One region of the Enterobacter sp. AC1 genome, then DNA from elsewhere that is predicted to be linked to it. Evidence: predicted binding sites of a transcription regulator. Region 1 holds the regulator's gene; each other region holds the start of a gene.
The links. The regulator CRP, encoded in region 1, controls carbon source genes, mostly activating them, when cyclic AMP is high. The targets are predictions, from matches to a motif close to ATGTGANNNNNNTCACAT.
Positions count from the first base shown of each region.

Region 2: the regulator CRP is predicted to act here: its motif matches at 921-938, upstream of epd (erythrose-4-phosphate dehydrogenase).
Region 3: the regulator CRP is predicted to act here: its motif matches at 1,128-1,145, upstream of M2433_RS15365 (PTS mannitol transporter subunit IICBA).

Region 1 is NZ_JBNDIZ010000008.1:50,071-53,177, reverse strand. Features, by position in the region: gene M2433_RS19795 (YccS/YhfK family putative transporter) at 1-1,546, opposite strand, end outside; gene crp (cAMP-activated global transcriptional regulator CRP) at 1,604-2,236, opposite strand; gene M2433_RS19785 (OsmC family protein) at 2,548-2,952, shown strand.
Region 2 is NZ_JBNDIZ010000007.1:176,592-179,698, reverse strand. Features, by position in the region: gene tkt (transketolase) at 1-791, shown strand, start outside; gene epd (erythrose-4-phosphate dehydrogenase) at 1,133-2,152, shown strand; gene pgk (phosphoglycerate kinase) at 2,202-3,107, shown strand, end outside.
Region 3 is NZ_JBNDIZ010000005.1:97,292-100,398, reverse strand. Features, by position in the region: gene M2433_RS15365 (PTS mannitol transporter subunit IICBA) at 1-986, opposite strand, end outside; gene M2433_RS15360 (DUF3302 domain-containing protein) at 1,621-1,977, shown strand; gene M2433_RS15355 (HlyD family secretion protein) at 1,980-3,107, shown strand, end outside.

The DNA.
Region 1 (3,107 bases):
TTTGCCTGAGTAGCCCGCTTTGCCACTGTGGCCACAGCCAGACCATGCCGCCAAAGGCAATCAGGCAGCCGATGAGGGTATCAATCAGCCTGGCGACAATAAACTGTTCTCCATTGAGCGTGAGCAGTTGCAGGGTATATACCGCCGTCACCGTAAAGCCCACCATCGCCCAGCCGTAGTTTTTGCGGATTATCAGGTAGCTCACCAGCGTAATCGCCAGCATGCCAGCCAGGGTATAGCCTTCCGGCACGTGGAAGTGCAGCGTCACGCCCGCAATAATCAGCCCGGCCATCGTGCCGCCCGCCCGATGCAGAATACGCACCCGCGTGGCGCCGTAGCCGTTCTGGGTGACAAACAGCACGGTCATTAAGATCCAGTAGGGTTTCGGCAGATGCAGCGCCATGCCCATCAGGCTGGCGGTACTGAGCATAACGCTAATCCTTGCGGCGTTGCGCAGGGCGGACGATTTCAAAGACAGATAGCTTCTGAGCGCGGGCAATAACGGCAGCCGCTTTTGCTTATCCGCCATTAGATCGCGAGGATAAAGCGGGCGCTGAGTTCGCAGCACGCGGGCGATGCGGCTGAAGTGCCAGGCGGCAAACTGGCCAACCGGGTTATCCGGATGCTGGCGGGCGATTTTCTCCAGCGCGCCGAGCTGTTTTTCCATGTTAAAGCGCGTGGGGTAGCGGTGGTAGAGAATGTCGTCAGCCAGGACCCGCAGACGTGCCGATACGGTCTGCGCGTTCCAGCGGATCACCGCTTCGGCGTGGCTGCGCTCGACCAGCTTTTGCACCTCCTGCGGGTGGTGAAGGCTAACGGAGATATGTTCCTGCAGGTCCAGCCCGACCTGGAAGGTGCGCAGCAGCCGTTTGTATTCGTGATTCTTGTTGGCGGCGAGCATATGCAGCTGCTGATAGCACTGGCTTATCAGATCCACCACCTTTTGCTGGCGCGTCAGCAGCGGCGGCAAGGATTTTTCCGGATCGGTATGCTGGGTGAGCAGGGTGTATTTGGCTTCGCAGTAATCCGCCAGCTGCACATAGAGCAGGCTCAGGGATTCGCGCAGCGGCTGTTCGCGCCACAGCCAGAACCAGAACCAGTTGAACAGCCCGTACCACAGCGTCCCCAGAGCGTAGATCAGCAGCGGCTCCCACACCGGCATATTCCCGGCGAGGCTCAGCGTGAAAATGGCCGCAATTAGCGAGGCGGGAAGCAGGCGGGCGTGCAGCGAGCTGATTTCGGCGGTGACGCCGAGGGTCATGGCCAGCACGGTCAGGATCAGCGGCAGCGGGATGTCCCGGGCAAGCAGAAGCTGCACGGCGAGGCTACAGCCTGCGAACAGGCAGCCGCCAATAGTCAGGCGTTTGAAGAAGCGCTTATGCGGCGTGTCCAGACCGGCGATGTTGCAGCAGGCGGGCACGAGAGAAAACAGCAGGCCTTGCTGAAGGTGTCCGAGGATCAGGCCCACGGCCACGGGAAGACACAACACCAGCGTTTGTCGCAGTGCGTAGTTAACTTCCGGGTGATAGATCAGCCTGCGCCACATGGGGAGTAGAGACAAAAACGGCGTGACACCCTGGGGTGACACGCCGTTTAAGCGGAATTAACGCGTTCCGTAGACCACGATGGTTTTACCGTGGGCGGAGATCAGGTTTTGATCTTCCAGCATTTTCAGGATACGGCCCACTGTCTCACGGGAACAACCGACGATCTGACCAATTTCCTGACGGGTAATTTTAATTTGCATGCCGTCCGGGTGGGTCATTGCGTCTGGCTGTTTCGCCAGGTTCAGCAGCGTTTGTGCAATACGGCCAGTCACGTCCAGGAAGGCGAGGTTACCCACTTTCTCAGAGGTGACCTGCAGACGGCGCGCCATCTGGGAAGAAAGACGCATCAGGATGTCAGGGTTAACCTGAATCAGCTGACGGAACTTCTTGTAAGAAATTTCAGCCACTTCACATGCTGTCTTTGCACGAACCCAGGCGCTACGTTCCTGGCCCTCTTCAAACAGGCCCAGTTCACCGATGAAATCGCCCTGGTTCAGATAAGAAAGGATCATCTCTTTCCCTTCTTCATCTTTGATCAGCACTGCCACCGAGCCTTTAACGATGTAATACAACGTTTCCGCTTTTTCACCCTGGTGAATCAGCGTGCTCTTCGATGGGTACTTATGAATGTGGCAATGAGACAAGAACCATTCGAGAGTCGGGTCTGTTTGCGGTTTGCCAAGCACCATGCGCTGTTATCCTCTGTTATAAGCTGTCACCAGAGTCATCAGATGCATCCGGACTCTGGGGTTGCAATCGAATTCTTACCCATACCCTGGGAAGTCGGCTACCGTAACGTTTCGCAGCCAGTAAAGTTTGATGTCCTCTGCATACACGTGTAACGTCAATGTATTACTGTAGCATCCTGAGTGTTTTAGCATAGCTTTCGCCGCGTGTCTCCTGGTGTCTCGCTTCAGCATGATGCAGGTCGCCTTCCATTGCGAGAAATGTAACGCACGCGTAATCTGTCACCAAAAATGCAACGTTGGAGTTCAAAAATATGCAAGCGCGCGTGAAGTGGGTTGAGGGTTTAACGTTCCTGGGCGAGTCCGCGTCAGGACACCAGATTTTGATGGATGGTAACTCCGGCGACAAAGCGCCAAGTCCAATGGAAATGGTGCTGATGGCGGCAGGCGGATGCAGCGCGATTGACGTGGTGTCGATTCTGCAAAAAGGCCGTCATGATGTGACCGATTGCGAAGTGAAGCTTACTTCCGAACGTCGCGAAGAGGCGCCACGCCTGTTCACGCACATTAATCTGCACTTTATCGTGACCGGTAAAGAACTGAAAGATGCCGCAGTATCACGCGCGGTGGACCTGTCTGCGGAGAAGTACTGCTCGGTGGCGTTAATGCTGGAGAAAGCGGTAAAAATTACCCATTCGTATGAAGTGATTGAGGCGTGATTGATGGGGCATCGTGCGTGTTGATGCCCTCACCCCCTCCCACAGGGCTGAGGGATCCCCATAAAATAATGCCTGCACATACGACCCCCTCTCCCTTGAGGGAGAGGGTTGGGGTGAGGGGGAACATACGGCTGTGGAGGTTATTCCGTTCACTT
Region 2 (3,107 bases), on a different contig from region 1:
CCGGTAACTACATCCATTACGGTGTGCGTGAATTCGGTATGACGGCTATCGCGAACGGTATCTCCCTGCACGGCGGTTTCCTGCCGTACACCTCTACCTTCCTGATGTTCGTGGAATATGCACGTAACGCCGTACGTATGGCTGCGCTGATGAAACAGCGTCAGGTGATGGTCTACACCCACGACTCCATCGGTCTGGGCGAAGACGGTCCGACTCACCAGCCGGTAGAGCAGGTGGCTTCCCTGCGCGTGACCCCGAACATGAGCACATGGCGTCCATGTGACCAGGTTGAATCCGCCGTTGCGTGGAAATACGGCGTTGAGCGTCATGACGGCCCAACCGCACTGATCCTCTCCCGTCAGAACCTGGCGCAGCAGGATCGTACCCCAGAGCAGCTGGCGAACATCGCTCGCGGTGGTTACGTGCTGAAAGATTGCGCGGGTCAGCCTGAGCTGATCTTCATCGCAACCGGTTCTGAAGTTGAGCTGGCTGTCGCGGCCTGGGACAAACTGACTGCCGAAGGCGTGAAGGCGCGCGTGGTATCCATGCCGTCTACCGATGCGTTCGACAAGCAGGATGCCGCTTACCGTGAATCCGTTCTGCCTAAAGCGGTTTCTGCTCGTGTGGCTGTAGAAGCGGGTATCGCAGACTACTGGTTCAAATATGTGGGCCTGAACGGCGCTATCGTCGGCATGACCACCTTCGGTGAATCTGCTCCGGCAGAGCTGCTGTTCGAAGAATTCGGTTTCACCGTAGAGAACGTTGTCGCGAAGGCGAAAGAACTGCTGTAATTGTTTGTACGGTGCGGGCTGATGCCCTCACCCCGACCCTTTCCCACAGGGAGAAGGTGCAAACACTCAAAACGGTAACTCTCGGGTTACCGTTTTGCTTTTCCCTTGCCGTGAATTATTCCACCTAAAATGTGACGCAAGTCATATAGCTCGCTTATTCATCTGGACAGACATTCCTTTTATTCCCCGATTCGCTTATTCTTGCTGAAGCGTTTCAGTCGATTAAATGTTCGACAATTGACCAATCAATCGCAGTTTGTGACAGCAAGGATTCCCCTTCAGGCGTAGCTGGATTACTCTTTCAGCCACCTCAGACTCAGGGATAGCTTTGCAGGAGATCTATGACCGTACGCGTAGCGATTAATGGCTTCGGTCGCATCGGGCGTAATGTGGTTCGTGCTTTGTATGAATCCGGACGTCGGGCGGAAATAACCGTGGTGGCAATCAATGAACTGGCGGATGCTACGGGCATGGCGCATTTGTTGAAATACGATACCAGCCACGGACGATTCGCCTGGGATGTTCGCCAGGAAAGAGATCGGCTTTTTGTGGGTGATGACGCTATTCGTGTGCTGCATGAGAACAGCATTTCCGGGCTACCCTGGCGTGAACTGGGTGTGGATGTGGTGCTTGACTGTACCGGCGTGTACGGCAACCGCGAACACGGTGAAGCGCACCTTACGGCAGGCGCGAAAAAAGTCCTGTTTTCTCATCCCGGCAGTAACGACCTCGACGCGACCGTCGTGTTTGGCGTTAACCAGCATGAGCTGAAGGCCGAACACCGCATTGTCTCCAACGCCTCCTGCACGACTAACTGCATTATTCCGGTCATCAAACTGTTAGACGATGCGTATGGCATTGAATCTGGCACCGTGACCACGATTCACTCCGCCATGCACGATCAGCAGGTTATTGACGCTTACCACCCGGACTTACGGCGCACGCGTGCAGCGAGCCAGTCAATCATTCCGGTGGACACAAAGCTGGCTGCAGGCATCACCCGAATTTTTCCGCAGTTCAATGACCGTTTTGAAGCGATTGCCGTGCGTGTTCCGACGATCAACGTCACCGCAATCGACCTTAGCGTGACGGTAAAAAAACCGGTAAAAGCCTGTGAAGTCAACCTGTTGCTGCAAAAAGCGGCACAGGGGGCATTTCATGGTATAGTTGACTATACGGAATTACCGTTGGTCTCAGTGGATTTTAACCACGACCCGCACAGCGCCATTGTTGATGGCACTCAAACGCGAGTGAGTGGCGCACACCTTATCAAGACGCTGGTCTGGTGTGATAACGAATGGGGCTTTGCTAACCGAATGCTCGACACCACGTTAGCAATGGCCGCTCAAGGTTTCAGGTAAGACGCATCGTGCGTCTGCAAAACTTTAAGAATCAACGAGAGGATTCACCATGTCTGTAATTAAGATGACCGATCTGGATCTGGCTGGTAAACGCGTTTTCATCCGTGCCGATCTGAACGTACCGGTTAAAGATGGCAAAGTGACCAGCGACGCGCGTATTCGTGCATCTCTGCCAACCATCGAACTGGCTCTGAAGCAGGGCGCTAAAGTGATGGTAACCTCCCACCTGGGTCGTCCAACCGAAGGCGAGTACAACGAAGAGTTCTCTCTGCTGCCGGTTGTTAATTACCTGAAAGACAAACTGTCTAACCCTGTTCGCCTGGTGAAAGATTACCTGGACGGCGTTGAAGTCGCTGCCGGTGAACTGGTTGTTCTGGAAAACGTTCGCTTCAACAAAGGCGAGAAGAAAGACGACGAAGCACTCTCCAAAAAATACGCTGCACTGTGCGACGTATTCGTGATGGATGCCTTCGGTACGGCTCACCGCGCGCAGGCGTCTACCCACGGTATCGGTAAATTTGCTGACGTTGCGTGTGCCGGTCCTCTGCTGGCTGACGAACTGGAAGCGCTGGGTAAAGCACTGAAAGAACCTGCTCGTCCAATGGTTGCTATCGTTGGTGGCTCTAAAGTTTCTACCAAACTGACCGTTCTGGATTCCCTGTCTAAAATCGCTGACCAGCTGATCGTTGGCGGTGGTATCGCGAACACCTTCGTTGCCGCCCAGGGCCACAACGTCGGTAAATCCCTGTACGAAGCAGACCTGGTTGACGAAGCGAAACGCCTGCTGAGCACCTGCGATATCCCGGTTCCAACTGACGTTCGCGTAGCGACCGAGTTCTCTGAAACTGCGACGGCGACCCTGAAGTCTGTAAACGACATCAAAGACGAAGAGCAGATTCTGGACCTGGGCGACGTTTCTGCACAGAAACTGGCTGAAATCCTGAAAAACGCAAAA
Region 3 (3,107 bases), on a different contig from region 1:
ACCACGAAGGAGACGGCCATGGCCGCACAGATGGCCGCGATGTTCGCGAAGTAAGCCCCTTTTGGCGTCATTGCCAGCACCGCCAGGATAGAACCCGGAGAAGCAGGAGAAACCAGACCGCCGCCCAGCACGCTCAGGGTGAACACGCCGGTCATACCGCCGAGGATGACGGCCAGGATCAGACGCGGGTTCATCAGCACGTACGGGAAGTAAATTTCGTGGATACCGCCCAGGAAGTGGATGATAGCCGCACCGCCAGCAGACTGTTTCGCGCTGCCGCGGCCAAAGAACATGTACGCCAGCAGAACGCCCATACCCGGACCTGGGTTCGCTTCAATCAGGAAGAAGATGGACTTGCCGAGATCGTGAGACTGCTGAATACCCAGCGGTGAGAAGATACCGTGGTTGATGGCGTTGTTCAGGAACAGGATTTTCGCCGGTTCAACGAAGATAGACGCCAGCGGCAGCATGTCGTGCGCCACCATAAAGTTAACGCCTGCCGCCAGAATTTTGGACAGCACTTCAACCGCAGGGCCAATGCCGAGGAACGCCAGAATCGCGAGGATCATCCCGATGATGCCCGCAGAGAAGTTGTTCACCAGCATTTCGAAGCCGGATTTGATCTTACCGTCAACCCAGACGTCGAATTTCTTGATCGCCCAGCCGCCCAGAGGACCAGCAATCATCGCGCCGAGGAACATCGGCATATCCGCACCGACGATAACCCCCATCGTGGTGATGGCACCCACAACGCCACCACGGTCACCGCCCACCAGACGACCACCGGTGAAACCGATGAGCAGCGGCAGAAGATAGGTAATCATTGGGCCAACAAGTTTTGCCAGCGTTTCGTTAGGCAACCACCCTGTCGGAATGAACAATGCGGTGATGATACCCCACGCGATAAACGCGCCGATATTTGGCATCACCATGTTGCTGAGGAAACGACCAAAGCTTTGAACTTTGATCTTGAAATCGGATGACATAAAACACCCCTTCTTCTGTTTATGCTTAGGCTTGCGGCCCGAGGTTTATCGTTAATGTGCGGCGGCAGAGGTAGCCGGGCCCTGTTCTGATGCTGTGAAATCTGGCACTGAATCGTTCAACTGTCCAGATAGTGAAAATTTGTGTGATGTACATCACGTAAAAATAGGGGGTGAGGCATTCAATGAGGTGATCTGAATCACAAAAATGGTGGGCAAAAAAAAGACGATGGCGAAAGATGACGCAAAAAACACCTATTTCTGTGACTATTATCACATTTTACTTTTGTGAGTTTGTTTCTGGATTGTGACTGGTTTCACAAAATATTTTTATGCAGATTTCTCCGGCTGCGATCGGCATCAGGATGGCGGAGCGCGACACGTAAAGCTAAAAAACCACTTTTGATGTGTGGTATGGCGAAAAGCTAAAAGGTGGATTACGCTCATATTGTAAGGTTAAGTCTATTATTATTCAGGATATATTTTGACACGCTTATAAACTTGCATGGAGATATTATAAAAACCCATACTCCCCGGCTCTGGAAATAATAAGCACCTCCCTGTGTTTATAAAAATTAATTAGGTTGCGTACCGTTTTATTAATTTAATGAGTTGACGTTGTTTAAGTGAGGAGAATATGTTTCTCAACTATTTCGCGCTGGGCGTATTGATTTTTGTATTTCTGGTTCTTTTTTACGGAATCATCGCCATTCATGACATCCCTTACAATATGGCCAAAAAGCGTAACCACCCGCATGCCGATGCGATTCATACGGCAGGGTGGATTAGCCTGTTTACGCTTCATGCCATCTGGCCGTTCCTGTGGATTTGGGCCACGCTGTATCGTGAAGACCGCGGCTGGGGCATGCAGAACCATATAACGAAGCCTGACGAGGTCCCGGGCATGGATGCGCTCGCCAAACGCGTGGCGGAACTCGAACAAAAGCTGGCGGCAGCACAGCCTGCTGCTGATAAGAACACGCTGGAGCGCTAATCATGGATCTGTTGATTATTTTGACCTATGTGGCATTTGCCTGGGTGATTTTTAAAATATTCCGTATTCCGGTAAACCAGTGGACGCTTGCCACCGCGACATTAGGCGGCGTGTTTATTGTTGCCGGGCTTATTCTGCTCATGAACTATAACCACCCGTATACCTTTACGGCGCAAAAAGCAGTTATTTCTATTCCGATTACGCCGCAGGTAACAGGTGTGGTCAGTGAAGTGACGGATAAAAATAACCAGCTCATTAAAAAAGGCGAAGTGTTATTTAAATTGGATCCAGGCCGCTACCAGGCGCGCGTTGACAGACTTCAGGCCGACCTGGTGACCGCGACGCACAACATCGATAATCTGAAAGCGCAGCTGGCGGAAGCCGTCGCCAATACCACGCGCGTCTCCGCCGAGCGCGATCGCCTGTACAAAGATTATCAGCGCTACCTGAAAGGCAGCCAGGCGAAGGTGAATCCGTTCTCTGAAAGCGATATCGACAACGCGCGGCAGAATTACCTGGCACAGGATGCGCTGGTGAAAGGCTCCGTTGCTGAACAAGTGCAGATTCAAAGCCAGTTAGACAGCATGGTGAACGGCGAGCAGTCGCAGATTGCCTCCCTGCGCGCCCAGCTTGCTGAAGCCAAATACAACCTGGATCAGACCGTGGTGCGTGCGCCCAGCAATGGCTATATCACCCAGGTGCTGATTCGTCCGGGGACCTATGCCGCCGCGCTGCCCCTGCGTCCGGTGATGGTCTTTATTCCAGAACAGAAGCGCCAGATCGTGGCCCAGTTCCGTCAGAACTCGCTGCTGCGCCTGAAGCCGGGCGATGAAGCGGAAGTGGTGTTTAACGCATTGCCGGGCCAGGTGTTCACTGGCAAGCTCACCAGCGTTCTGCCGGTGGTGCCAGGCGGGTCGTATCAGGCACAGGGTGCGCTGCAGGCACTGACGGTCGTGCCGGGTACGGATGGCGTACAGGCGCTGATTGAGCTGGAGCCTAACGCCGACGTCGATGCGCTGCCAGACGGTATTTACGCCCAGGTGGCCGTCTATTCGGACCATTTCGCCCACGTGTCGGTCATGCGTAAAGTGTTGCTGCGTATGACCAGCTGGATGCACTACCTCTATCTC